3 regions of the Paenibacillus cucumis (ex Kampfer et al. 2016) genome follow, and region 2 is predicted to be linked to each of the others. Evidence: riboswitches for the same ligand, from Rfam matches in the RefSeq annotation. Region 2 holds a riboswitch; each other region holds the start of a gene.

Region 1 (9,895 bases), on a different contig from region 2:
AAATACAGAGCCCAGTGATGATGCGCCAAAGCTCAAAACAGGTACGTCTAATGCTGTCTTTCCCAATTTTCTTGTTTTCATCGATTCGTTCCTCCCAGCAGGTTTGACTACACAACTGTCCCTCCATTGTATCAGTTAAAAATCTATATAACATATCGTCAAATGCGTAATATGTACTGTTTAATGATCTCGATTCTGGATAAAAGGAGAACTGTACCTGAATCAGGTACGCACAACGAAAAGGGCCAAAGCAGATTTAACCTGCTTTGGCCCTTTTAAACGGAACGAGTTGCTATTTACTTCACATGATGTGACATAAATTAAAAACCATATTGCTTTTCTATAAATGTAGGGATTAGTTCTGCATTACGAAATCTTTAGGTACAATGCTTTCTTCATCAAACATACGCAGAATATCGTAACGGGTGTTGCGCTGTGCCGGAATATAACCAGACTCCCGAATCAGACGCAGAATGGATTCAATGTTCACTTTGTATGTTGCTCCTGCGGAGGATACAACATTCTCTTCAATCATCGTGCTGCCGAAGTCATTACAGCCGAATTCGAGTGATTTCTTACCGATTTCAGGTCCCATTGTGACCCAGGAAGATTGGATGTTTTTAATGTTATCTAACACCAGACGGCTAATCGCTACCGTTTTCAGGTACTCCTGTGGAGTTTGACGCTCCAGCTTAAGGTTCGTATTATCTGGCTGGAATGTCCACGGAATAAAAGCGAGGAAGCCTTCAGAATCATACTTATTGGCAATACACTCATCCTGCGCTTCACGTACACGCATCAGATGCAGCGCACGCTCTTCCATGGATTCACCCAGACCAATAACCATCGTAGCGGTTGTATTCATACCGATTCGGTGAGCAGTCTGCATCACATCCATCCAGTCGCGCCATGAACCTTTCAGACGGCTGATTTTGCGGCGTGTACGGTCATCAAGAATCTCGGCTCCGCCACCTGGCAAGGAGTCAAGTCCCGCCTCGTGAATGGCACGCACTACCTCTTCCAGCGTAAGACCATCGGATACTTCAACCATTTTCATAATCTCAGCTGGTGAGAAAGAGTGCATCGTAATATTCGGGAAACGTTCCTTGATCGCTTTCAACAAGTCCGTATAATAGCTGAAAGGCAGATTTGGATTCGTTCCACCTTGCATCAGAATTTCGGTTCCGTTGACATCTTCAGTTTCCTTGATTTTCTGGAAAATCACTTCATCTGGAAGCACATAACCTTCTTCTGAACCAGGTCTGCGGTAAAAAGCACAAAAACGGCAGTATACGTCGCACACATTCGTGTAATTGACGTTACGCCCAATAACAAATGTTCTGTATGGTTCAGGGTGCATACGTTTCATGATTACATTGGCAGCTGCCCCGATTTTGTCCACTTCGTCTGATTCAAATAACTGAATCGTGTCTTCCAAGTCTAAACGTTCGCCCCGAAGGGCTTTATCTAAGATACGGTCTACCGTACTCATCGTAAAAAAGCCTCCCTCGTAAAGAGAAAATAATACGACGATCACTCCCGGCTTGTTAGCAAAAAGCAAGTCGTGGCTGTAATATCGCATTTTTGTACTCTACATATCGTAACACAGGTTACATGTGAAAAAAAGCACCTTATGAAAAGGTGCTTATAAAATAAGTTAAAATTTTGACATATGAAAACCGTTTGAATGCTAGCTGCATCCGATTTTAAAATGCACCTATTTAGTCGTTCAATTTATAGCGTAGCCTGCAACGCTTGCTCGAGATCAGCAATCAGATCATCAATATCCTCAAGCCCTACAGAGAAACGCAGCAATCCATCGGTAATTCCACGCTCATGTCGAACTTCCGCAGGCATAGCTGCATGAGACATCATCGTTGGGTACGAAAGTATGCTCTCCACTGCTCCCAGACTTACAGCTACAATGGGCAGTTTCACCTGATTCAGGACAGCTTTTGCACGATCACCTGAACCGACGTCAAACGATACTACGGCACCGTAACCTGTCGACTGACGCTCATGCGCTTCACGGCCCGGATGATCCTCAAGTCCAGGGTAATACACGGCTGTTATATCCTGACGCCCTTTGAGCCATACGGCCAGTTTGGCAGTACTCTGTTCACTGTGAGCCATCCGCGCACCCAGGGTCTTCATCCCGCGCATCAGAAGCCAAGATTCCTGAGCTCCGAGAACGGTACCTAGTCCGTTTTGCAACTGTTTCAATTGTCTGCCCAGCTCGTCTGTACGCGCAACAGCCAGACCAGCCAGCACATCACTGTGACCACCGAGAAACTTCGTAGCACTATGTACAACGATATCTACGCCGAGCTCAATAGGACGCTGATAGTACGGTGTCATAAACGTATTATCCAGAATGGTAATCAAATCATGCTCCTTGGACCAGGACGTCACTGCGGCAATATCCGTAATCTTCAAGGTCGGATTGGAAGGTGTTTCCATGTATACGGCCTTCGTGTTAGGCTTGATTGCTGCTTTGACTTGTTCAATGTCGGTCATGTCAACAAAAGTAGTCTCTATCTGCATCCGACTTAGTATCGTTGTGAGTAGACGATATGTTCCACCGTATACATCTTCCGTTACGATGATATGATCCCCTGCGGAGAACATCATGAACACACTGGAGATTGCAGACATCCCTGACGAGTATGCAAATCCGCGTACCCCGCCCTCAAGGAGCGCAATGTAATCTTCCAGAGCCTGACGAGTCGGATTACCTGAACGGCTATAATCATGTTGCGGCGGATTAAAGATATCAAAGTGATGGAACGTGGAAGCTTGATAAATCGGTACACTTGAGGCACCTGTTGTTTTATCAATTTCATCTCCAAAGTGAAGCAGCTTGGTGTCAAACTTCAGCTCCGACGTACTGGGCTTATGGTTACTCGATTCACTCATGAGGTTACGCCTCCTTCAACTTCCTTCTGTGCTGCCAGCAATGCTTCATTCAGATCCGCGATCAAATCTTCTGCATGTTCGATGCCTACCGAGAAGCGAAGCAGACGATCGTCCACACCTACAGCGTCGCGAATTTCAAGCGGAATATCCGCATGGGTCTGTACCGCAGGATAGGTCATGAGTGATTCTACACCACCGAGACTTTCTGCAAATGCAATCAATTGGATATGACGCAGCAATGGCTCAACATAGCGTGCATCCTTCACTTTAAACGAAAAAATGCCTGTATTGCCGGAAGACTGCTTACGCTGAACTTCATATCCAGGGTGATCGGACAAACCAGGGTGGAACACTTCAGCTACAGCCGGATGTTCCAAGAGGAACTTCGCAATCGTTAGGGCGTTATATTCATGACGTTCCATGCGAAGAGCCAGTGTTTTCATGCCTTTCATCAATTGATATGAATCACTCGGTGATAACACAGCTCCAATGGAATTATGAAGGAACGCCATCTCGGCAGACAAGGCTTCACCTTTGGTGATGATCAATCCAGCGAGCACATCATTATGTCCGCCCAGATATTTAGTCGCACTATGGATGATAATATCGGCACCAAGTTCAATCGGACGCTGGAAGAATGGAGTCAGTAGCGTATTATCTACAATGGTTAATAGATTGTGTTTTTTCGCCCAAGAAGCAACAGCTTGAATGTCCGTAATCATCATGAGCGGATTAGTTGGTGTCTCGATGAAAACAGCCTTTGTATTCGGCTGACGGATGTTCTCCAATGCTTCCAGATCGTTCGTATCTACATAACTTGCGGTTACACCGAACCGGGATAAAATCCGTTCCAACAGGCGATATGTACCGCCATACAGGTCAAGAGAAACGATCAGGTGATCCCCTTGGCCGAACATCGCAAAGATCGTTTGCAGTGCTGCCATGCCCGAGCTACAAGCAAAACCTGCATCACCGGACTCCAGAGCCGCTGCTGCTTCCTCTAACACTTTGCGCGTTGGGTTTGTTGTACGGATGTAATCAAACCCCGTGCTTTGTCCCAGCTTCGGGTGACGAAACGCAGTGGATTGATAGATCGGAAAGTTAACAGCACCTGTTACGGGTTCATTGATGGACCCAATTTGAGCTAAACGGCTTTCAATTTTCAACTTGTTATCTTCCATTACTGCATCCTCCTGTAATCTTGATTAGATTTGTGGGCCAATATCGTAAGGGGTTTCCTGATACACATAGTAATTGAGCCAGTTAGAGAATAATAAGTTAGCGTGTGCACGCCATGTAGCCGGAGGTATCCGAGAAGGATCGTCCTTTGGATAGTAGTACTTCGGCAGCGCGATGTCCAATCCCTTGGCAACATCACGGTCATATTCCCATTTCAATGAAAACGGATCATACTCGGCATGTCCTGTGGCAAAAATTTGCTTACCGTCCTTGGTGGCAACCAGGAATACTCCTGCTTCTTCGGACTCTGCCAAAATTTCGAGTTTATCATTTTTCTCAATATCCTCACGTCTTACCTCCGTGTGACGGGAGTGTGGAACGTTGAACACTTCATCAAATCCACGCAGTATCGGAACATGAGGTTTGTTGATCGTATGCGGGAATACGCCAAAACACTTTTCATCCAGCGGAACTTTGGGTACATCAAAATGGTGGTATAGACCTGCTTGAGAAGCCCAACATATATGCATCGTCGAAGTTACATTCGTTTTGGTCCATTCAAAGATTTCCTGAATCTCTTCCCAATAATTCACGTCCTCAAAATCCATTTGCTCTACCGGTGCACCGGTAATGATCATCCCGTCAAAACGGCGATGCTGGATCTCATCAAATGTTTTATAAAACAGATCCAAGTATTCTTGAGATGTGTTCTTGGAAGTGTGGGATTTGGGGTGTACCAGCACAACATCCACTTGAATCGGTGTATTACCTACCAGACGAAGCAATTGCGTTTCCGTCGTTTCCTTCGTAGGCATCAGATTCAGTATGGCGATCCGGAGCGGACGAATATCCTGCTTGTATGCGGATGATTCGTCCATGACGAAAATATTCTCGCTCTCAAGCACTTCTTTGGCTGGTAATGTGTCTGGAATTTTAATTGGCATAGTGAGTTGACTCCTCCTTTTTCATGGGTCGCATCTGGTGCGAAAATCACGCTCTGAGAAGCTCTGCATATGACAAAGACCTCTCTCGGATTCCGAGAAAGGTCATATGTAAACAGATATGCGCCTCTCTCATCTCTCAGTTACAACAGCATCACAAGGATGCTTGGTCGCTGCAAGAATTAGCACCGTGCGTTATATCGCCGGTTGCCGGGTTTCATCGGGCTGGTCCCTCCACCTACTCTTGATAAGATTTCGCTGTATTCAATTTTAATTCAGATATATTAACTTTTACTTTAAAACATTACTGCCCTCACGTCAAGAACCAGTTGATTGGTTTTGAACCTAAACTCGGAACCGTTCATCATCCGTTGTCATACACTGCCTCAGAGCGTGAAATAGACACATTTTTGCGCTTGAAAGCACCCTAGACCAGCGGTATACTAGACAAGTGTTTATAAGCCCTTATGTGAGAGGTGACATATTAAATGGATGGCGACCCGAGGCCCAACTGGCAGTCGAATTCCGAACAACTGCATAGAGAATTGACATCAGCATGTCGGCAGCGGGACGTTTCTTCCGTTTGATTATAGATTGATGACGCAGTACAGTCCTGATAACAGGCTCCGCTGCCGACCGGCTGATCTGTTCTTTTGCGCCCATATTAACGATGAAAATCCGCCAAGACGGCGGGTGCAGAAGGAGTAGATAACATGAAAATCCGGTTGGTTAACAACGGTGTATTTATCCCGGTGGATGACATTCAGCAAGCGCTGACTCCACCAGCAGAAGGATTCTACTGGATTGATGCGGACGTGGACGATTTGGCTGTACTTCAGCCGCTGTTCTCCATGCATGATCTGGCTGTTGAAGATTGCTTGAGTGATGAAGAACAGCGTCCGAAGATTGAGATTTATGAGAACCATTATTTTATCGTGATTAATAGCATTCGTTTCGATGATGAAGAGATCTTCCTGCGTGCAGTCAATCTCTTTCTCGGTAGACATTTTATCATTACGGTTACCAAACAAAAGATCAGCGAACTACGTACATTGAAGCCGATTCTCTGGGAACAGGAAATCAGCAGTCCAGATCGTCTTCTCTACTTGCTTGTTGACTTGATTGTGGACAATTACTTCACCGTTGGTGATCGAATTGAAGCGCGAATTGAGAAACTTGAGGAAGACATTCTGATGCATACCAAAAAGTCACATCTGAATGAGATTATCGGTCTGCGAAGCGAGATTTTGTGGCTGAAAAAAGTACTGGGACCTCAAAAGGAGGTCATCAATACACTCAACAAAAAAGATCTGCGTCTCATTGATGATCAGCTGCAAAAATATTTCAGCGACATTTACGAGAACGCCGTAAAAATATCGGAAACCTTTGAAACGTACCGCGATCTGATGGGCAACTTGCGAGAAGCCTACCAGTCCAGTATCGCTAACCGCGCGAATGAGATCATGCGTGTGTTTACCGCCATCACCACCGTGTTCATGCCTCTGACCGTTATCACCGGTATTTATGGAATGAACTTTGACAACATGCCTGAATTACATTGGAAATACGGGTATTATGCTGTTATCGGCCTGATGATTACACTCGGCCTGACGATGTTCTTTATTTTCCGTAAAAAAGACTGGATCTGAAACGACCGCTATATCATACCATTTAAAGAATAAGACGAAGCGCTCCTTCACAGGGACGACTTCGTCTTTTTTAATATCACCGCCTCACGGCGTATTTTAGCTAACCAACATTACGCTCTGTTTCAGTATGTCTCCGAAAACGGATGCGTATCATCCGTAACCGTTCATAAACTTGCTCCAAGCTCCCTCCTTCAGGGCGCTCTCCTCCGTAAACTTTATGTAACACAGGCTTCAGAAATGTATCTCCTAACTCCTCATATGCATTCCATACCGCCTCTTGTTCAGTCTCAGGCATAACAGCCAGTTCTACATCCAGCAATGAATCCGTGTCATACCCTTCCAGATCCAATGTTTCGAGCAGTTCGATTAATTCACGCCGGGTTAGACCAGATCGATTCACGATCTCTTCTAAGGTTTGTCCCTCTTTCATGCCTTCCAGCACGTGCTTACGCGTAATGAATTTATCCAGTTCCTGCTTGTACTTCTGCTCTTTCTGCTTATATAACCAACTTTCGTACTCTTCTTCTTGCAATACGATGTACACCCAGTCTAACGGAAAAGGTCTCGATTGTTCGATTCCACTCATCATTTCAAGCCATTCCAGCCCATATTCTGCTGCTTTGCTCTCACCAACACCCGGCAGTTGCATCAGCTCATCCATCGTATGTGGAACAAACGCACTGATCAGCCGCAACAAACGATTCGTCGCTACAAAATAAGGAGCCTTCCGATCCGAAGCCGCTTTTTGCCTGCGCCATGTGCATAAATCCTCATACAATTGTTCATTTCCGTATAATTCACTAAAACAATGCAGACGCTGGCCTGCATAACTACGTAGCTTCAGATCCTCATTTTCGTTGTACAACCCATGCATCAATGGACGATACCCTTCGCTCATCTGCATGGCAAGTTGATGACGATATATGTGCATCAGCTCTTCCCACGAATGGCCTTCATACCAGATCGTATCTTCCCGATCCCCTGCTTCATAACGACTCCATCCCAAGTGCCAAGTATTCTCCTCCTCGCCAATCCATAACTGGGCAATCTGCTCATGCTGATCAAACACTCTGGATAATTTGTTCATGAAAATGACTTCCATTGCTAGTTCCCTCCTTTGGACGATACAGCCTGTTCGATTAACGAAGGTATTCTCTGTCTCTGTCTCCAGACAACACAAAAAAGCACCTCTCCCGCAAATCGCTGCAAGAGAGGTGCTTCCTCATTAACCGTACTATGCTGTTGCTCACATCATACCATACTGGTAAATTTCGTCAATCCCTAAATGCGTTTATTTTGACAAGGCCAGTTTCGCCAGTGCCAGCGAACCACACAAGCCAGCATTATCTCCCAGACCTGGTGGAACAACATACGCATCAATTCCAGCATGAAGTGACGGATGCTGCACATAACCTGCGAGCAATTCCTGTAGTTTGCTACGAACCATCGGGAATAGGTGCTCCTGCTTCATCACGCCTCCGCCCATCACTATTTTCTGAGGCGAAAGAATCAGCACATAATTCATTAGAGCATGTGCAAGATAATGCGCTTCAATCTCCCAGGCTTTGTGATCTGCTGGCAATTCATAAGCAGGTTGTTCCCAGCGCTTGTTCAGGGCCGGCCCCGCCGCAAGCCCTTCCAGACAGTCTCCATGGTATGGGCAAAATCCTGCATATGAATCTTCGGGATGTCTCCTCACGATAATATGGCCCATCTCGGGATGAGACAGTCCGTGCACCATTTTTCCGCCAACGACAGCTCCTGCACCAATACCTGTACCAACCGTAATATACAGACAGCTATCCAGCCCCTGCGCAGCTCCCCAAGTGGCTTCACCCAAAGCTGCTCCATTCACATCGGTGTCAAACGTCATCGGTACATCAAAGTGTTCTTTGAGTTTGCCAATCAAGTTGTACTGTCCCCAATGCGGCTTCGGTGTTGTCGTAATATAACCATAGGTTGGACTTCCTTCAATGGGATCAATTGGCCCGAAAGAACCTACCCCCATTGCTTCGATACCTTTGCCCTCAAAAAAAGAGATGACCTGAGCCATCGTTTCTTCCGGCGTGGTTGTAGGGAAACTAACTCGTTCCAGGACCTCTCCATGTTCTGTACCAAGGCCACATACAAATTTGGTTCCGCCTGCTTCAATCGCACCTAAAACTGTCATGTTGATCTCACTCCTACGTTGGTTTGTAATAGGAACACTGCCGTATCCATATAGCGGTTCGGACTATTCAGCAGGGCTCAGTTACGCTCAAGCTTGTTCAACCGTTTAAGCAATGTCTGTTTCCAACTATCCGAGAGAACAGGAATAGAGAGTAGAGCCTGCATCCCTTCCACGTCCTGTTTCCCCTGATGCATGATCCGGTTAGCTTCAAGAATCGTCATGTATGAGGTATCTGTGCGAACTCTTCTGAAACGTGATGCAGGGCCAACCTCTCCCTCTTGCAATACTCGAAAATAAAAACCGGTATGCCCGCTTTCCTGAAAATATACAGGCAACTCCTTGTAATCATATCTTATCCCCAGCTTGAAACATGGTTGTCTCGGCTGACTGACTTGCACCTGCGCATCACCGAGTTCAAATACATCACCAATGCGAATCTCTTCCTCAGCGCATCCTGTAACGGTCAGATTCTCTCCGAATGCCCCCCACTCCAGCTTACGATCCATCAGACGCTCAATCGCAGAATAACGACTATGATCGTATACACAAACAGCTTTATCTGGACCACCGTGGTGCACCAGATCCGCTTGAGCATCCCCTGTCATTCCAGTGAATGACAGAAAAACCGGGGCGGAGACAGGATGTTTCACAATACCACTCAACACTTCATTTTTCTGGCCAGGCAATGGCTTAGGTTGCCCTATATTAATCGCCAGAACTTCCGTGCTTGCCTCTTCTGTTATCGAATCGGGTACAGGTGTCATGCCACATCATACCTCCATGATTGCTTTTTATCGAACAGAACCACCAAATACTAATGTATTACTTAACAGCCGCCCTGGAGAAGTAAGCATTTTGCCACCTGCATACATCCCAGAGGATGCACCGCCATCCAAGTTCATCGCCTGTTTGGCTCCCAGCTTTTGCATCACAGCTGCCCATTCTTTTATTGTAGCACCAGAAACGGTAGCAAGCATCACCGAACCGTCGGCCATAATCGCAATTCCGCTTCTCGCTCCGGATGCATTCAGAATTTTGGG
Region 2 (9,895 bases):
TCTCGAAGGCCAGAATGTCAGCTCCTGCTTCAATTAGCGCAGCCATGCGAGGTCGGTGAAATGCAGCCAGTGTCTCATCTGATACACCGTAATGTCCCACATATTCCGAACCATCTGCCAGATAGGCACCGTATGGGCCGACAGAGCCAGCAACGACAGGTCGCGGACGACGCAACTTCTCGCCACTAGTGTGTTCACCAGTACGATATTCACTCTGCTCGTTCCCCACGTTCTCGGCTCGTCCCGAAGAAATGTCAACAAGCTGTCCTGTTGAACCTTCAGCTACTGTGGCTCCCTGCACTTCTGCCCACACATCATCTCTGGCCTTCGCCGCCAGCTCTACTGTTTTGCGAATCAGATCCAGGGCAGCCTCTTCTCCAATGCCACGCTTGCGGAAGCCCTCCACTGTTGCCTGATAACTGGAGGTTATTGCACAATCTGCCCCTGCTCGGAAATAATCAGCATGCACGTTCACGATAACATCCGGGTTCTCCAGCAACACACGTGCAGACCAGAGCGGGTCATCCAGATCACAGCCATGCTGTTCCAGTTCCGTCGCCAGTGCTCCATCCAGAATCATAATTCGATACTCGTCCAGAATACGTTGAACCACATTTATATCATTCGTTTGCTCACGTTGAGTCATGAAGTCAGCCCTCTTTTCTTCTTCGTACGATCCGTCCAATAATACACGATATAACACAAAATAATGAATGGAATACCACAGTATAAAGCAATCCGCTGTGTTGGGTCAAAAGCGATACCTATGCAGGATGCGAGGCACAATACAAATGAAACGATAGGCACAAATGGATACAGCGGCGTTCGGTAAACCAGGTCTTTCACGTCATGTCCTTCCCGCAGATACTGTCTACGGAACATGTATTGAGACACGCTGATGCTCATCCAGACAACTACCACAGCAAGACCCGAGATGGATACAAGTGTAATATAGACCGTCCCGGGTGCAATGATGCTGGACAATAAAGCCAGTGCTCCACCAGCCATGCTGAGCACAAGCGCATTGAAAGGTACTCCGCGTTTCGTCAGGCGCGCAAACCATGGAGAGATCGTCTTTTTATCCGCCAATGACCAGAGCATCCGTGATGAAGCATATAACCCCGAATTCGCTGCCGATAGAATCGCCGTTAAAATAACAAAGTTCATGATGTCGGCGGCATATGGAACACCGATCCGCTCCATGACAGCAACGAACGGACTCTCCAGCACGCTCGCATCTGACATCGGCAACAAAGCAGACAGAATAACGATCGTGCCAATAAAGAAAATAATCAAACGCCACAGCGTGGTGTGAATGGCCTTCGGAATGGTTTTTTCCGGATTTTCCGTTTCGCCTGCGGCAATACCAATCAGTTCCGTACCCGAAAAGGCAAAATTGACCGCCAGCATCGTCATCAGAATCGCAGTTGCCCCGTATGGGAACCACCCAGACGCTGTAATGTTGGAAAAGAACGGAGCCGGTTCAGCATTTGCCATCGGAATAATACCAAACATGGCAGCACCACCAAGAATAATAAAGATGACAATCGTCATCACTTTCACCAAGGAGAACCAAAATTCTGATTCGGCAAAAAGTTTTACCGTGAACGCATTAAACAGGAAGATCATCACGGCAAACAACGCACTCCAGATCCAGACGTTCACAGACGGAAACCAGCGTTGCATAAGCAGTCCTGCGGCTGTAAATTCTGATCCGAGCGCTACGGTCCAAGTAAGCCAGTACAGCCAGGCCACCGTGTATCCTGTCGCTGGTCCAATGTATTTAGCCGCATAACTATGGAATGCACCCGTCTCCGGCATATGCACAGACAGTTCGCCAAGACAGAGCATCACCAGGTACACCACCAAAGCACCGATCAAATAGGACAAAATCGTACCGAGCGGTCCGGCTTGTTGAATGGTATACCCTGAGCTAAGGAACAGTCCTGTTCCTATGACGCCACCAAGAGAGAGCATAACTACATGCCTCGTTTGCATTTTTCGCTGAAATTGGCCTTTATCGTTACTATTCTCCATATAACCTGCTCCCTGCTTCTTCATCCAGAACAAACAAAAAAGACCCACTCTTTCCTGAAGAGTGCGCCGTAACTGACAAATAAAAACAAACGCTCCTATCTATCAGGCTTTCACCCGCTGGAATTAGCACAGTATCCTTCAGATCTGTTGCTGAGGTTTCTAAGGGCCAGTCCCTCCACCTCTCTGGATAAGAAAATGATTTTGTATAACTATATCGACTGCTGCCTGATGTGTCAACATTTAAATAAACACGATAACCGACCCAAGCAGAGCTTTCCATATTCTTGTGCTGAAATTAACACATAAAGTTTTTGCGAACGGGAGTATAGAGCTACTCTGTAGAGGAACCCGGATTTATAATACTCGTTTTAATCTCATAGGTAATAGGTACTGTCGCAAACACTTCATCCCAGTTATCTTTTACCTTTTTCCACGTTTTTGGATAATGGATGCGAATGCTGTCCCGAAAACCGGCAACGTCAGCTTTATACGTATGCTGGAGTTTATAGAGCATTTGATCGATCTGTTGATCTACGATTTTGGCAAAATCCTTCTCCAGTTCCTTCAGATAGGCTCCCTTCTCTTCTTTTTCAGGGGAACGCCAATCCTCCATTAGCCAGCCTTCGGACTCTGCCTTGACGTGAAATGAGATGTCCCCTCGAACTACCTTCGGAATGATTTTTGTGGTCTTTTTCTTAATTTCATAGAGGACAGTGAAGCCTTCTTTACTGTATGTTTTAATGACCCCGCCCGCCTTTTCCTTGGGCTTAATCCAAGATAATGCTTCCAGGTCGGTTTGGCTAAGCTCCCCGATATATTTCGTTGTCTTCGCTTTAAAGATGCTGCCTCCTGAAAATTTATCCTCGCCATCTGCATTCAACACATTTTGAAGCAAAAAGCTGGATCCAGACTGCATCTCCGCATCCAGTTTGGCTAGCGAAACCGGCTCCAGTATCTTATTGGAGATGTACGAATTATTTGTGATACCCGTAAGATAAAAGGCTGGAATCCGGGAAGGATCTCTCGAAGTGAGTACATCCAGCGCACGGTGATGGCTAATCAGCACAAGGCAATTGGGGCGAATATCGTTATCCCGCAGCACAAAATCAAGCAACTGTTGTAGTCCATACTTTTTAGCAATATCTTTGGAAATCACGATAACTTTCAGATGATGTCCAATGAGCGGACGATCTCGGCGTAAGGAAAACTGACGAAATATTTGAAGCAACGAATCCCCGGTAAGTTGTTCATTGGAGTAGGATGATTTTCCAGAAGAAGGTGACCCTCCCTCATCGCTCTGCTGACCACTCGATTTCCCTGGAGCAATCTGAACGGTTGCGGTGACATTATCTTCTTTGGGATAGCCCCCTCCCTGGGCTGCTATTTTTTTCTCAAACTCGGTTTCCTTGCCAACATCAATGCCGAGACCAACATACAGGCTCAAATCCTCAATTTCCCGGCTGCTCCAGCACCCGGAGATCAGACCGAGAATCAGTAACGCAGAGATGATACGCATCCACCGGATTGGAATCATGCATGCTTACCTCCCTTTTTTCGAATAATGCTCAGCAGTAACAATACCAAAGGCATGATGGCAAACAAAACGACAGATGCATTGCCCAGCATGTCACCTAGTGCAAATGTTTCATATACATTTTTGGGAACCATGGCTGCCAAATAGATAAACGGTAGAAGACAGTACATAATGGTCCGCATCTTTTTAGCTTTAAACAGATCACGAATCCCCACAGAAGCGCAATAATGGGTGATGGCAAATGTAGAAAAAATCTGCAAAATCCAGATGACCAGCAATAATGATTCGAAGCGCTCAAAGATCAAACCCTGAATCTCAAAACTTCGAACCAGATCCAGCGTTGGCCAGGTTCTCGTTTTAATTCCATCGAGCGATAAACTGCCAACGACCATAACGACCGTGATCAAATAAATCGATGTAGATATGCCCAGCCCCCAAGTCATGGCCTTATTGCTTTTCTTCGGATTTTGCATATATGCCGTAATGACCAGCATCACTTCATAACCTGTATATGAGAGCAAGGAAGGTTTCAACCCTTTAACAACAGGCATGATGCCCTCTCCAAGTACAGGTCTGAGATTACCGATCTCGAACAACTGATTACTAAGCAAAATTTCCATCACAAATATGACCAAGGTAATCGGCAAAATGATCTCAAACACACGCACGATGACTGGAAGTCCGCCAGAGATCAGATAGATTCCAATCCACATAAACACCATCACAATGGCCCAAGTAGGGGTACGTTCGAGCAGATACATTCCGGTAACGTCAGCCATCACCCGAATTTCGAAGGCGGCAATCACCATAAAATAAAGAATGTTCGCAAAGCCCAGTATGTAAGCAATCGGGCGCCCCGTAATTTCCCGAGTGAATTGGAAAACGGTCTTTTCCGGGAAACGTCGGCATAAGGTCACCAGAATGATTCCCACACCCGTGATAATCAGCCCGGAGAGGAGGATAGAAATCCATACGTCAGGTGTTCCGACAGCTTTGCTGGTTGTCCTAGGCAGTGTCAATATGCCTGCACCAAGCATATAATTGACGATAATGACCACGGCTTGTGTCGTGCTTATTTTTACTTGGGAGTCATTCACTTCTTAGCACCTCCAGACCATCTGTGGATTGTACGAAACTGGACTGCACAGAACTGCTTTGCACGAAAATCCACTTCAAACTTCATTATTTCTTCCGATCATCATCGGTCGGATTCATCATGGCAGGGCGTCTTCTCATCATGTTAAGCGGAGCGCGGATGACAAAATCCTTCCAATCACTCAAATGATACGGAACCGCTGGCGCGATGTAAGGCACTCCGAAGCTGGATAGTCGAGCCAGATGTGTGCACATCAGCAAGAAGAACATGACCACACCATACAATCCCATCACCGCGGCACTAAACATGGCGGCAAAACGGAGCAAACGGAGCGTCAATCCCGCACTATACACTGGAATGGTGAAGGACGAAATCGCTGTGACCGCTACAACAATAACTAGAAATTGGCTTATAATACCTGCCTGTACTGCTGCCTGACCGATGATCAGACCACCAACGATTCCCATTGCAGGTCCAATAGGTTTGGGCAAACGAATCCCGGCCTCTCTTAGAATCTCAATGGACAGCTCCATAATTAAAGCCTCGATAATGGAAGGAAAGGGTACGCCCGAACGGGTTTCAATAATCGTTAATACCAGTTTCGTTGGAATCAGACCTGGATGGAACGAAATGAAAGAGATATAAAGCGCCGGAGCAAGCAAGGCTAACATAGCCGCCATAAACCGTAGGATTCGAAGGAACGTACTTGGAATCCAGCGTTCATAGTAGTCCTCTGGAGATTGGAGCAGCATGCTGAACGTAACTGGCACAACCAGAACAAATGGAGTTCCGTCCAGCAAGATAGCTACACGCCCTTCTAGTAAAGCACCGATGACGCGGTCAGGTCTTTCCGTGTTCAGAATCTGCTGGAAAGGACTCAAGGCATCATCTTCAATCAGTTGTTCTACATAACCGGACTCCAGCATCATGTCCATATCAATACTTTTCACCCGTTTCATAACCTCGGTTACGAGTTTAGGGTCGGCAATATCCTGAATATAAGCAATAGCCAAGTCTTTTTTGATCCGGCTGCCCACTTCAAGCTTTTCGATAAACAAACTCTGATCGCTTCCATAACGTCGTAAAATGCCCGTGTTATCACTAAGCTCCTCTGTAAAACCGATACGGGGTCCGCGTAGCAGACCTTCCGATAAAGGTTCATCCACCCCGCGCGTCTTTAATCTGGACGTTCCGATCAACATGGCTCCCGGCATGCCATCCACTAGCAAGGCATTTTTGCCCGTTAATACACTTTTTGCAAGCTTCTGTAGAGACTCTGTCTCCTGAGCCTCGCTGACGGGAAGAATTTGAGTTTTCAGATACGTGGACAGGAAGTCTGCTTGTTCAGGATGAAGGAAGCTTTCCTGTTTGAGTTCAGGTATTCCCTTAATCATCAAAGGTTCAATTAAATATTGGTCGATCAGATCTGTATCCGTAAGCCCTTCGGTATACATGATCGCCGCTCTCGTGTTCGTTCCTCGAATGGTGAACTCTCGAATATGTACATCTGCATTTTTGCCAAACGTCTCTCGAACCGTTATCAGATCTGTCGTGTATATTCCGGTTAACTTAATGTTGGCATAGTGCCCCGTTTCTGTGCCTGGCCCGATGCCCGCTTCCGCTGGTGAAATATCTTTCGGGGAAAGAGTCATTTTATTTTTGCGAGAGAAGCTGCCCCGCTTGATTGCCGTATGGAACCAGTTGGTCGTGAAATATATCATAATCGGTACAATAAACACCATGAGTGCCTGTGCCCAGATGGTCCATTTCGGTACATAAGATAAGATCGTTGACCACACCCTCCATCCATCCTCCCTTCTCTGTAAAATCAAACCACAGGTATTCCCGGCTTATTGTGTCCTGTTTACCCATAAAAATTCCGTGATTTTGGCAGGATATGCAATAGAACACTTTCTTGCCTGATGGTTAACGACCACTTTGATTTGCGAGGAATATGATCCAAACAGCAAAAAAACGACCCTGCCATGAGCACAGAATCGTTCTGGAATTCATACCGTATTTATTTTTCGCTTACACAATTCGGGTTACATGCTGTGCCTTATCATCCAGTAAAGTGGCCGCGGCCGCGATCGTTTTGAAATCATTTAACGCAATCTCAATTCTTTCGTGACTCTGTTGCACGTAGTCCTCTACCTTTTTCGTACCATTGGTAATATTGGTAATCTCTTTGGTGATGCCTGTTACACTGTCTCGAATCTCATTAATTGAATTCTCCACCATGGCTGACAGCTTGCGCACTTCTTTCGCCACAATATCGAATCCTCGGCCGAACTCTCCTGCATGTGCAGCCTCAATCGCTGCATTGAGCGCGAGTAATTGTGTCTGAGAAGAGATTTCCCGAATCGTTCGCACCACGCCTTGAATGGAGCCAGCCTGTTCTTGCAGATGGGTTAGCGTAGATTGGTTAGCTGCAGATACTTCCGAGATGTAAGAAACGCTGGACATTAATTCATGGCTTCGGCCAATCCCTGCCCCTGCCTGCTCATTCAGCTCTTGAGATAGCGTCTTCAATTCCTGAACAACGGCTGTAATGTTATTTTGGCGATTCGTAATATCCGTAGCCATCTTGCAAACGCCAAGCACCTTCTGATTCGACGCATCAAACACGGGCATGTATGTAGCTTCGAGCCATACCGATTGGCCTTTGGCATCCATACGCTCAATCTTGTCCTGAAAGCTGTTCCCGGCCAAAATACTTCTCCAGAACTCCTCATATGCCGGACTATCTGTAAATGTTGCAAAGCATAGTTGCCGATGTTGCATTCCATACATCTCTTCCTTGGTATACCCCATTCTTGAAGCAAATACATCATTCACGTATGTAACCCTACGGTTTAAGTCGAAGCGAATAATCGCCAAACTTTTCTCCATCGCCTTGACCACTAAATCGTCCGTCACCTGATCTTGCCGCCCCGTCTCCAATAAAGACATCCAAATCCCCCACAATCCGTCCCATAGTCAATAAAGTGTTGCATTTAATTACTTCATGCCGTTCATGACAGATGTATTCATGCGATGCGTTGACTCCTAGTAATGATACCCGAATTCGGGACTTTTGGATCACTAATTTGCACGAATCCCAAAAAATATTTTTTTGTGTACATACAACCTTCATACTCTGGGTCATAATTCACGATCTGTGGGAACATAAAGCAACATAAAAAGCAAGTTATGGATAATCATAACTTGCTTTTTTCTGGAAACTTTATTCTATATAAGTTGACCTAAAAACTTAGAAATCATGTACCGTTACACATAACTGAATGACAACACCAAACGGATCACGGACAATCCCGTAGCCGGGACTAAATTCATTCCTTGCATAAGGCACAAGCACCTTCACCCCTTCATGTTGCGTCAACGCCTCGTATAGTCCATCCATTTGGCCTTGATCCTGAGATTGAATGCACAGCGATGTACTGTTTCCCAGTTCCCAAGGTCTCTCCGTATCCATCGCTTCCTCCGCAATCATGATTTTGTTCGCTCCGATCTCCAGCACCGAATGGGTGATGTACTCATCCTGACCGTCAGGATACGTGAAATCGGGACTCATCTGCTTCATTTCTTTGTAGCTTTTTCGGAATAACACTTTTGCACCCAATGTTTTTTCGTAAAATGTAACTGCTTCTGCCGCCTCTCCGTTCATCGAGAGAAAGGGGATAACTTCAACATTCATGTGGCTTGCCTCCTTCATTTGTCTGTCTTACACTTATTACTATAACGACTAAAGGTGCCAATAGATGGCACCATTGAGAAGAGGAGATGCGAACAAATGAAAAAGACTGAACGTCTACACCATATGCTTCGCTTTATTAATCATAAACAGCACTTCACGCTGCCTGACTTAATGCAAGAGTTTCAAATATCCAAACGAACCGCATTACGAGATATTGCGTCTCTGGAAGAGATGGGTGCGCCCATCTATGTGGAGTACGGACGTTATGGCGGTTACCGTCTACTTCAGCAGATGCAACTGCCTCCGATCTCTTTTAATACAGATGAGCTCTATGCCTTGTATTTCGCTATGCAGGCTCTTCGCAGCTTCACCAGTTTGCCTTTTCGAACCACATTTGAATCTGTTCATAAGAAATTTATGGCAGCATTATCAGACAGACAGCAAGAAAACATTCATAACATTCAACAGCGTGTTGCTTTTAAACATACCGAACAGATCAAAGACAGTGATCATCTGGAGCTTCTATTAAATGCCGCAGTACAGCAGATCGTTATTCAAATTACGTATCATGACAAAAACAGGAGTGCGGCGGAGCAGAGTAAAGTCACAGTTTCTATTGAGAACAAAGAGCCTACGAAAGAGAATCTGGAAGATTACCATGATCAGTCAGAAGCAGTTTCCAAAACAAAAACCAGCACCCGTATTATACAGCCCATTGCGCTATATTCCATTAAAGGGTACTGGTATTGCCAGTCATACGATCTGAAGAAAAAAGCGTACCGTGTATTTCGCTGTGATCGAATCATTTCGGCTGTATTAACGCATATCGAACCTGTCTCACACCTTGCTGAAATACAAAGTGAACATCTCCAATCCCTATGGAAACCTTCCGAACAAGCTATTTCGTTTCAATGCAGGATCAGTGAGGCGGGCATGGAGCAATTTCAGCAAAACCACTATCCCTCCATGCGCCTTGAAGAACAAGACGGATTCTATCTGCTCGTCGGAACCTATGAACCTCATGAACTGGAGTTCATTGTGAGCTACCTTGCAGGGTACGGTACTTCCATTAAGATTGTTGAGCCTGAGATGTTGAAGGAATCGTTGAGACAATACTATTTAAATTTGTTGGAGTGTATTTGATGCTAATAAAAAATACCCGGTAGAGTGCATACCGAGAAAAAATACGGCATACACCCAAGCCGGGTATAAGATTAGAACATAATATCAATGGCCTCTAGCTCATCTTGTTCCTGTTCAGATTGACCGTTCAGGGAAATATCCTTCAGCAACATCGAAGGCTGTTCGCCAATCTGGCTGATGATTCCGAGCAGATCCTGAGCGAAATTATCGATCAGATTGCGTGTAAACAACTTGGTCGCATATTCAAACTGCCCGGTCATCCCCTCATCTAGCATCGAAATGACCAAAGTCAGATCGAATTGAGCAACTGTATGCTTTTCCGGATAAGATTCGATCTGGATCTCTCCGAAGCTTTGAACGTTATCTTCCTTCGTTTCCAGAGCAAACA
Region 3 (9,895 bases), on a different contig from region 2:
GCAAGAATCTGCAATGTTTCAATGGAGGCCGTACCGACCTCTTCCCAGCGTACTTTGGAAAAATCCATTATCGGAGCACCTCCACATCAAGTCCTTCTGCGGTTAGTTCAGACAAGGTCTGTTCAATCGCAGCGGAGTCACCTTCAAAACGTACCGTCAGTTGACCGTAAGGAACCTGCTTGATTGTAGAGATTGTACCTTGCAGAATAGCGAAATCCACACCTGTTTTACGAACTGTTCTCGACAGAATCGCCTCATAGGTTTTATCTCCAAGAAATGAAACCTTCACTAACTTGGAAGAAACACCTGCTGGCAACTCCGTCCCTGCATTTGCCATAACCGTTTCCTCCAGTGCCAGTCCACCTTCGCTGTCACGTGAGACAAAATCCCGCGTGATCGCATGTTGCGGTTTCAGGAACACTTCCGTCACTGGGCCTTGCTCCACGATGCCACCTTGATGGATAACGGCTACCCGGTCGCAAATGTTCTGGATGACATGCATCTCGTGTGTAATCAGCACAATGGTCAGATTATACTTTTCATTAATATCCAGCAATAACTTCAGAATCGAATTTGTTGTTTGCGGATCAAGTGCCGAAGTTGCCTCATCACAAAGAAGTACACTCGGGTCACTTGCCAGAGCTCTCGCTATCCCTACCCGTTGCTTCTGTCCGCCAGACAGCTGTGCCGGATATTTGCTGCTATGCTGCTCCAGACCAACCAGAGCGAGCATTTCCTTCACCTTGCGATCAATCGCATCCTTAGGTGTGTTGACCAGTTTTAAAGGGAAAGCCACATTGTCGTATACCGTTGCGGAAGACAGCAGATTAAAATGCTGAAAGATCATACCAATCTTGCGTCTTTGCTGCTGTAGTTCACTTTTGCTAAGCTCAGTCAGGTTAATACCATCGACCCAAACCTCACCTTCTGTCGGGCGCTCAAGTAAATTGATACATCGGATCAATGTGCTTTTCCCTGCACCTGAGTGACCAATAACTCCAAAAATCTCACCCTTCTGAATCTTCAGATCAAGGTGTGACAACGCCGTCGTTGTTTTGGCACGTCTGCCATATGTTTTGGTTAATCCAACCAATTCAATCACTAATACTGCTCCTTCCCCATCACCTACATATATCTTTACCCGAAGGAAGGGAAAACTCCCCGTTCTACGCAAAAAAAGAGCCCTTTGCAGATACAAAGATGGCTCTTCACGTGAAATGACCTTCTCATCTGCCAAAATCATGTGCAACATGATTCTGTAGGAATTAGCACCTAACATCAACAAGGATAACCATTCATGTCATCATCGTTGATCGGTTGCCGGGCTTCATCGGGCCTGTCCCTCCGCCACTCTCGATAAGAGAAATATAAAGTTGTAGGATTATATAGTTTCATGTAGTTCGTCAAGTATAATGACCGAACTGCATCAAATGCTGTATTGAAGACACGATTCCATGTAAGATTCGATCTGGAACTCAGTATAATCAAAGTATTCCGATTTGTCAAATGGTATTATTTAAAATCATTGCTATACCTAATGTTTCAAAATCTGTTTACGCCAGATTCGATTGATGTATCGATAGGCCATATTCAGTGTTTCACAGACCATATCTACACCTTGCTGCATCTCGAGAAGATGCTGATCCAGATCCTCCAGCTTCACTTTGCCACGCAACGTCTGATGTAACTGCCACAAATCATCCTGCATTTCCGAATTCATGTAATGAATCTCCATATTACGTCGCTTTCGCAATCTGCTCATCGGTTCTCGGTACGCTTCCTTAATCTTAATTAATTGCTGCGCCAACTCATGATGATCCCGATAATATTCGAATTGCCTCAGAACGGTATAATAGGAGAAATGCACTTTGGTTTTGGATGTATTTAGTTGGAAAACTTCATTCAAGACCGTACCCAATTTGTCCAGAATCGCGAAGCACCGAATAAAGGCATCTTTATAAAAATAAACGTACCGGGCATACTCAGATTTCTCAGCAGAACTCATATCGCGCGTTGAACCTGCAACTACTTTTTTACGAAAATGTGCGGCGGCAAAATAACTCTGCTCCAGTTCATCCAACGAAGAGATTAGTCCCTGTGTCCATACATACAGCTTCCGATAATCATGGTTCGGATCATGATCCACATACATCTGTTTTTCAAAAGACTCCAGTGTAAACGCCATGGTATCCATGGCTTGTTTCAGTTTCCCTTGATTCACTCGTGGCTTTTCTCCCAGTAACGTACGTAGCATAGAAGACCTCCTCTTTCCACTGATGATGCAAAATATATATGTTTTCACAGCTGTTGAACAGCTGAAGATGAATTAAAGCGCTATGTGACGTTCGGTTAATCGTTACAACTTGATTTAGGTTGCCCTGCTACCTCCGACATCAAACAAAAGTCCACCTCTCCAATGATCTACATCACCGGATGGTGGACTTTCCAACATGGCCCAGCGCAGCTTCAGGACAATGTAATAAACTCACTTTTTTTAAACACTAAATTCATAAGCTGTTTAGAAACGGTTCACCGGGCGGTGCAGCTTGTACACAAGGAAGCTCATATAGGTCAAGATACCGAACAGTATAGCGATATCCAGCATATGTGCCAGCGCCACAAACATGTAAACTTCCGGGCGATTAATCGTCCACATCATGAACATACCGATAACCACTTGCAACAGAATTAAAACGACGGATAACACACCGAGTGTCCGCAATTCACGGTTGTCCGGGTGTTTACGGTAAGCAAAATGTCCTAGGATCGCGATTACGATCACGAGTGACACAGCTGCCAGACGATGGGCAAAGGCCACAGCTACCCCGCCAGAAAGTTCAGGCACAATCTGCCCATTACATAGCGGGAATCCGGAACACCCGCCAGCCGAATTCGTATGGCTTACAAATGCGCCTGTGTACACGACCAGGTACGTATAGATGGTTGAAAACCAGACCAGGTTACGAAATCCCTTACTAACGCGCGGATACTGGTTCAGACGTTCCAAACCGCCATATCTCGCCTCTTGCCTAATCCCGAGAGCCATCATCAATGAACTGGCAAAAGCAATGAGTGCGAACCCAAAGTGTAGAGCCATGACCGCGGAAGATTGCGAGAACACAACGGCGAAAGCGCCCATGATTCCCTGAATAATCACAAATAAAAGGGTTAGAAACGAGAACAATTGCAAATCACGACGCTGTTTGCCAAAGCGTAAGAAGGCAACAAAAGATGCGATGGACAGTAGTCCTGCCAGTGCGCTGACAGCACGGTGGGAATATTCAATCAGAGAGGCAACAGTATGTGCTGGTACAAGCTTACCGTTACATAAAGGCCACTGTGTTCCGCAGCCAAGGCCCGATTCGGTTTTCGTCACGATCCCGCCGCCAAAGGTAGCCAGGAACATAACGAGACAGGTCAATACGGTTAACCATTTAAACAATGTTAAGTGCTTCAATTTTTTCTCACCCGCTGTTGGTTTAAGATGGCGAAGAAGTTTCTTCGCTTGATAATCAATGCCGATTCATTATTGTTGCTAGTGTTGTTTCCATAAGAAGGCTCATTACAGCACTTGTTTTGTACTTTGACACTAATTTCACAACTAAATCCATTATACCGGATAAAAGCATCATTGACGCCGCGCTTTGTGACAAAATGTTAACGTCTATTAAAATTTTGACCAGCAGGTCATTATATTTCGAATTTATGTATGTAGGCCCCTACCCATCTCGGTAGCCTTAAGCTACTCACCTCAAGTCAAATAAAAACAAGGCAGTCTTAAGCCTGAAGACGGCTCAACCGACAGCCTTGTATTTGCATACCTATCTTACAGTCTACCCTGTCTTGAAGACATTCATTCCCTGCGATGCACTTAGGCCTTACTTGTGAATGGTATTGTAGACCTCAACCGCACGATCCAAAAACTGCTCAATCTCTTCTCTCGACTTACGTAGCTTGTTCACGTAGCGCACCAGTTCACGTCCATCTGTGTAAGCTACAAAACTTGGAATACCCAAAATATTTTGCTCCTGACTTACTGTACCCACCTGATCAACATCCACTTCAATCAGGGTCAAGTCACGTGAATACTTCGTTTCCACCTCAGGCATAAACGGATCGATGTATTTGCAATCCCCGCACCAGTCTGCCTTAAATACGGCCACTGTCAAACGTGGAGATTGAATCGCCACATCAAATTCCGGCTTGGATGTAATCTGTTCCATTGTCACATCTCCCTTTCTGTACCTCGTCTCCCTCTAAGTGAAGCAAATTGGTGATTGGAAGTCAAATGTTCAGCGCATACTTAGAATAACCACAAGTCCTGGCATATCAAACACAGATATTCATGAAAGGATGTTCCATTCATGACTTCCACCAGAAATGACTCTTCGGAAAACCAGCATTCAGGCTCCATTGTACAGATCATTCGCTCCATTCCCGGAGCAGCCCTGGAAGTATGGCGAGGTAAACAAGCCGCCTGGCATGCGTCCGCAAGGCTTAGACATCCTTTTCGTGACCTGAATTGGAACGCAGATACAGCTGCCGCTCTGCAAGCTGAGGTGGAGAAGTTAATCCCTACAACAGGCAAGCCATCTCCTGCACGCAACAATCAGGCACAACGTGCGCTGGTGTGCGAAGAGGATTGCATCATTCTCGAAGAGATCAAAACCTTAACGCAGCAGCAGAATCGCAGTAATGTGACTCGGACCGCCGCTTATCTGGAATGCTACGAGCAGTATCCCGAGCTACATTGGGCGCTACTGGCGCATATGGTATCCCGCAACGGCGGATATCATATGACCGACCTGCACAGTGACCTGATGCATAATCTGCAAAATCAGAAGGATCGTGAGCATATGTATCGCTTGCTGGAGCGGTGCAATGCCCTTATTTTTCAGGATGCCTATCCTCAATTGCAGCTGTATATCCACAGTCGGCGGCTTGGACGAAGCTGCTTCCATCTGTTGTCTCATTTTCATGTATCGTCGTTTATGACCCCGTTCTGGGAGCGATTTTGGCTCGAACGTTGCAGTTCCATACTGAGTGTGGCCTTAATTATTAATGAGCAGAACTATATCGAGAGCCGGGTGGTGCAACATCCTTATTTTCAAAAAGTAGTACTCTCCAAACCTGCTTTTCATCTGCACAATCTGGCCGGGCTGAACCACATCGTTTTCCCTCTTGCACAAGGAGGTGGACTTACCGGACGGGTCATTGAGCATTTTGGCAAATTGAATGAACGTATCCAGTTCGGCAAAGGGCTGTATGCCCTGTTATTTGGTGTAGAGCAAGTGCTTCAGCAGGTGCTGGACTTCGCGCGAACAATACCTCATCGTGGCTCACGAGCCGAATATTGGCCAGGCCTGTTTACCAAGCACCATGAAGGGCCAACAGACCATACCCTGTACACGGATGCTTTATTGAATGAGGAATGGCTGCCGGAAGGTCAACGTCTATATTCTCCTGAGTTGCTCGCCGTGTGGGAGGACACACCATATGAACCGATTACAAGACATGACTGGCTGGAGACACGAGATTGCCTTGGATATCTGACTGCGCCACGCAGACCTTGGCTGTTTGAGATGAGTCATGAGCATCGGTACGGCATGTTAAAAACAGCACTCGCTCATGATGTACAAGTTCTTACTCACTAATTGGCAGGAAAAAAAACGGTGTCCCGATACGGCTTTAACAGGATCGTAAAGTCACTAAAGCAGATCGAGCAGATTCTGCTGTGTAAGGCCAAAGTAGGAATAACGTCCACTTTCACGGAAACCAGCCTCTTATGCAATAACAATAAAAAAGCGCGGTCTGCTACAAGTGCAGACCGCGCTTTTTTACCTAAATTTATCCTCGTTGTCCGGCGCCGCGTTGCAGACGCATAAGCGGACGGAGAATTTTTTGCAGAATTCGCGGATAACTAGCCAGCTCGTCCTTACGCAAGACACGAAGAACCACCATCAGCACGAGATATACCACAACGACCAGCACACCCACGACCATGCAGGTTAACAGGAAAGATACCCGTGCAGGCAGGAACGCACCAAAGATCTGGTTTCCACTCCAATTGGCCGCAAAACCGACAGCTGCCGCGAGAAGCACCGTAATGATAAATCCAATCCAGCGATCCCCCATAATTGAAAAATCAACGATTTTACGTAACACACGCAGATTCAGATATGTGATGACTAGGAAACATAGCGCTGTTGCAATGATGATCCCGTAAATACCGAAGATCGGCGCCAGGATAAGACTCGCAATCAGCTTCACGATAATTCCTGCCGCTACACTAATCATCGTGATTCGTGGTTTCCCAACCCCGAGCAACATGGAGTTCGTTGTCATCATTGTAATCTGGAAAATAGTGCCGAACGTAAGCAATGCAATAATCGGCGTGCCATCTGGAGTTGTGAAGAGCAATCCGTTTACCGAATAAGCCGCCGCACACAGGGTAATCACAATCGGCATTCCCGTCAGAATGGAAATACGTAGCGCCAGCGTTACCTGATTTTTCAGATGTAGCTCATCTTTGCGGGCAAAAGCCGCTGAAATGACAGGCACAAGGGACTGACTGAGCGCTATGGCGAGAATAGGCGGAATACCGGCTATACTCTGGGCTTTGGCACCCAGAATTGCCAGTACGCCTGTAGCTTCTTCCAGACCGATCCGTCCACTAAGCAGGGGAACGACGAGGGAAGAGTCGATAAAGTTGATTGCCGGAACAGCAAGTGAAGACAACACAATCGGAATTGAAAGTTTGAAAATATCAGTGTAAATTCCGCGCATCGGCAATTGCTCTGCACGCTCGTAATGTAGCTGTGCCGCACGGTCACTTTTGCGTAGCTTTAATGTGAAGTACAGCATCACCGCAAATGCACCGATACTACCGAACACCCCACCGAAGGATGCCCCGGCTGCAATCGTCTGATCATCGTAATTCCATTGCAACATCACATAGGCCACAATAATCGCTACACCTACACGCGCAAACTGCTCCACGATCTGCGAGATACCACCTGCGGTCATATTGCCGCGTCCCTGGAAATAACCACGCATCATTGCGATCGCCGGGAAGAGTAACAGGGCCGGAGCAAGCGCCCGGATGGCACTCACTGATTCCGGCACTTTGGAAATATGGGTGGCATAAAATGGCGCTGCGAACCATAACAGAACAGACATGACCACACCGGCCACGGCCGCAAAGATCAAGGCTGCACGGTATATCTGCTGCGCTTCGCCCGCGCGTCCGAGCGCGTAGCGTTCCGAGACCATTTTACTCAGCGTACTCGGTATGCCCGCCGTTGCGACAGTTAACAGCATTAAATACACCGTATTGGAGATCGTGAACGATGCGTTACCAATATCCCCGAGGATATGCTCCAGCGGCACACGTTGTACCAGACCCAGTACCCTTGCAATCAATGCGGCAGCCGCCAATATGAGCGTACCTTTAATAAATGTTTCCTTCTTAGACAAAACGGATTCCCCTTCTTTCCCCCACACCGGACCTCTCCGGACCTTAGCTAGCTAACCTGATATTCTAGGCGAATCGAACCACCCAGATTATAAATAGAACAATCATCACAAGTTGCAAAATAATTTTCATCACCGTGCTGGTAAACAGCCCGACGACAGAGCCAAACCCAACTTTCGATGCTTTGGAAGGCGAGGAACCGCCGATCAGTTCTCCGATAAAAGCACCGATGAATGGCCCCAGTACAAGTCCAAAAGCCGGAATCACAAACGGGCCAATAATTACTCCGATGGTACTCAGCGTTGTAGACAGCTTGGAACCGCCGAACTTTTTGACTCCCCAAGCACTCACCACATAATCCGCCACGAACAGCACCACCACAATTAGAATCTGGATGATCCAGAACCATACCCCGAACGGATCAAAGCTGAAGAACCAGCCGTAGACCAGAAACGCGAAGAAAATCGCGATTGCACCCGGCAGAATCGGATATACCGTACCTGCCATACCTACTGCAAACAGCAGTACAATTAAAATCCAGCCAACGGTTGCGAGCAAAGGTTACTCCCCCTTCAAAATATGTTCACGAATCAGATGTGCAATGCCATCCTCATTGTTGCTTCCAATAATTAAATCTGCCGCTTGTTTCACTTGCTCCTGTGCGTTGCCCATCGCAACACCCAGACCGACAGCTTCAATGACAGCCAGATCGTTCAGACTGTCGCCAACAGCAACTACCTCGGACATGTCGATGCCTAGCAATTGGCATACTTCAGCTACACCGGTAGCTTTGGATACGTTTTCCGGGTTTACCTCAATGTTTACAGGAGAGGAATTGGTCATTTGCAGACCACCCAGTTCTTGCAATTCCATCATAATCTGATGACGAATCCCATCATCCTCGGTGGTAAATCCGAATTTCAACCATTCTAATCCTTCAATATTATCCGTCCAGCGATCACGGTTAAACAGCTCTTCCACGGAGTATGCCCAGTACCAACTGTTATATTTCTCCCCGATCTCATGCATCTTGCGGATTAACGCCGGGTCCATCAGATGGCGCAGGTGAAGCTCATGTGGAGCTTTCCAGACCTCGCTGCCGTTGACCGTAACCATTGGTGTTTCCAGTCCAAGCTGTACCGCATAGGGCATAGCATGGTATACGGCTCTTCCTGTAGACAAGCACACATGCACCCCGCGACGAATGGCAATCTGAATCCACTTGGCCGTTTCCTGTGTAATTTCATGATTATCATTCAGCAACGTGCCATCCATATCCAGGGCCAGCAGTTTATATTTCAGTTCACTCATGTTGTAAATCCTCCTCCAGTATGTCTCTCTCCTCTAAAACAACAAGATCGCCCGGTATCCGCGAAATGGCGGACGCCCCGGACGTCACAGCTAACGACATTTTACCACAGATCACGCGTATGCAACAAAGTAACCTAAAAACCGGAACGCCAAAAACCGCCTGCGATGCAGACGGTCATCTAAATTTATGAAATCATGTTCAACGTGCGGCATATTTACGGCGAACATAACGAAGTACAATGCCATGTTTCGGTGACAGAAGTAACGCAAGTACAAACAGAATGCCGGCCACAGCCACCATGCAACCTGCAATAGAAGCATCCATCGCGTACGCCATCAGGTAACCACCGACAGAAGAAGCTGCACCGATCAGTACCGCATAAAGAATCATTTTACCAAGCTGATCCGTGAGCAGATAAGCCGCAGCCGCAGGTACAATCAGCATACCTACTACAAGAATAGAGCCTACACTTTCAAAAGAGGCAACGGACGTCATGGACACAAGTCCCATGAGCGCATAGTGAAATAAGACCACCGGAATACCGCAAGCCGCAGCCAAAGCCGGGTCAAACGCGCATAATTTGAACTGCTTGTAGAACAGTCCTACAACAACGAGAATAACAAGTAACGTAATGCCCAGCATCCAGACCGCTCTAGGTCCTACATCCATTCCCCACAGCGTTAACGTATCCCATTGCACATAGGCAATCTCACCGAACAATACACAGTCCAGATCCAGATCGATATGCTGTGCATTCAGGCTGATCAGGATGACCCCTACAGCAAAGAGTGCTGTAAATACTATACCAATCGAAGCATCCGAAGACAGGCCTCCAGCCTGGAGGGTCTGAATGAAGAACACCGTCAACAGTCCAAACACCGTTGCACCCAGCAACATCCACAGGGAGTCTCTGGAGCCGCTCCACAGAAACGCAATTGCAATCCCCGGAAGCACGGCGTGACTGATCGCATCTCCGACCAGAGCCATGCGCCTCAAAATCAGGAAGCAACCAAGAATGGCGCAAGCGGAGGAGACTAGTATTGCGGTGAGAATAATCCAAAATGTGGCCATCTACATCTCCCCCTGTTTCTGTGTTTGAGGCTGTGCAG

Evidence for each region. A riboswitch is a leader RNA that binds a small molecule or an ion and turns the genes downstream of it on or off. The one in region 2 is predicted to bind S-adenosylmethionine.
Region 1: another riboswitch for S-adenosylmethionine. It lies ahead of metA (homoserine O-acetyltransferase MetA); the one in region 2 lies ahead of mmuP (S-methylmethionine permease).
Region 3: another riboswitch for S-adenosylmethionine. It lies ahead of H7T88_RS19675 (methionine ABC transporter ATP-binding protein); the one in region 2 lies ahead of mmuP (S-methylmethionine permease).

What each region holds. Positions count from the first base shown of each region.
Region 1 is NZ_JACLIC010000002.1:2,628-12,522, reverse strand. Features, by position in the region: gene H7T88_RS00065 (aldo/keto reductase) at 1-81, opposite strand, end outside; gene mqnC (cyclic dehypoxanthinyl futalosine synthase) at 356-1,492, opposite strand; gene H7T88_RS00055 (trans-sulfuration enzyme family protein) at 1,735-2,916, opposite strand; gene H7T88_RS00050 (aminotransferase class I/II-fold pyridoxal phosphate-dependent enzyme) at 2,913-4,097, opposite strand; gene metA (homoserine O-acetyltransferase MetA) at 4,122-5,039, opposite strand; SAM riboswitch class I at 5,166-5,290, opposite strand; gene corA (magnesium/cobalt transporter CorA) at 5,750-6,685, shown strand; gene H7T88_RS00035 (HRDC domain-containing protein) at 6,786-7,787, opposite strand; gene H7T88_RS00030 (ROK family protein) at 7,977-8,855, opposite strand; gene H7T88_RS00025 (MOSC domain-containing protein) at 8,933-9,619, opposite strand; gene H7T88_RS00020 (phosphodiester glycosidase family protein) at 9,647-9,895, opposite strand, start outside.
Region 2 is NZ_JACLIC010000006.1:56,529-66,423, reverse strand. Features, by position in the region: gene mmuM (homocysteine S-methyltransferase) at 1-646, opposite strand, end outside; gene mmuP (S-methylmethionine permease) at 643-2,037, opposite strand; SAM riboswitch class I at 2,130-2,231, opposite strand; gene H7T88_RS02890 (Ger(x)C family spore germination protein) at 2,369-3,571, opposite strand; gene H7T88_RS02885 (GerAB/ArcD/ProY family transporter) at 3,568-4,668, opposite strand; gene H7T88_RS02880 (spore germination protein) at 4,754-6,466, opposite strand; gene H7T88_RS02875 (methyl-accepting chemotaxis protein) at 6,699-7,619, opposite strand; gene H7T88_RS02870 (VOC family protein) at 7,921-8,364, opposite strand; gene H7T88_RS02865 (helix-turn-helix transcriptional regulator) at 8,461-9,507, shown strand; gene H7T88_RS02860 (non-ribosomal peptide synthetase) at 9,579-9,895, opposite strand, start outside.
Region 3 is NZ_JACLIC010000033.1:65,881-75,775, forward strand. Features, by position in the region: gene H7T88_RS19670 (methionine ABC transporter permease) at 1-68, opposite strand, end outside; gene H7T88_RS19675 (methionine ABC transporter ATP-binding protein) at 68-1,102, opposite strand; SAM riboswitch class I at 1,224-1,363, opposite strand; gene H7T88_RS19680 (Cthe_2314 family HEPN domain-containing protein) at 1,535-2,254, opposite strand; gene H7T88_RS19685 (COX15/CtaA family protein) at 2,519-3,457, opposite strand; gene H7T88_RS19690 (thioredoxin family protein) at 3,879-4,223, opposite strand; gene H7T88_RS19695 (DUF2515 family protein) at 4,365-5,654, shown strand; gene H7T88_RS19700 (putative polysaccharide biosynthesis protein) at 5,848-7,476, opposite strand; gene H7T88_RS19705 (DUF456 domain-containing protein) at 7,541-8,032, opposite strand; gene H7T88_RS19710 (Cof-type HAD-IIB family hydrolase) at 8,036-8,785, opposite strand; gene H7T88_RS19715 (metal ABC transporter permease) at 8,985-9,857, opposite strand; gene H7T88_RS19720 (metal ABC transporter permease) at 9,858-9,895, opposite strand, start outside.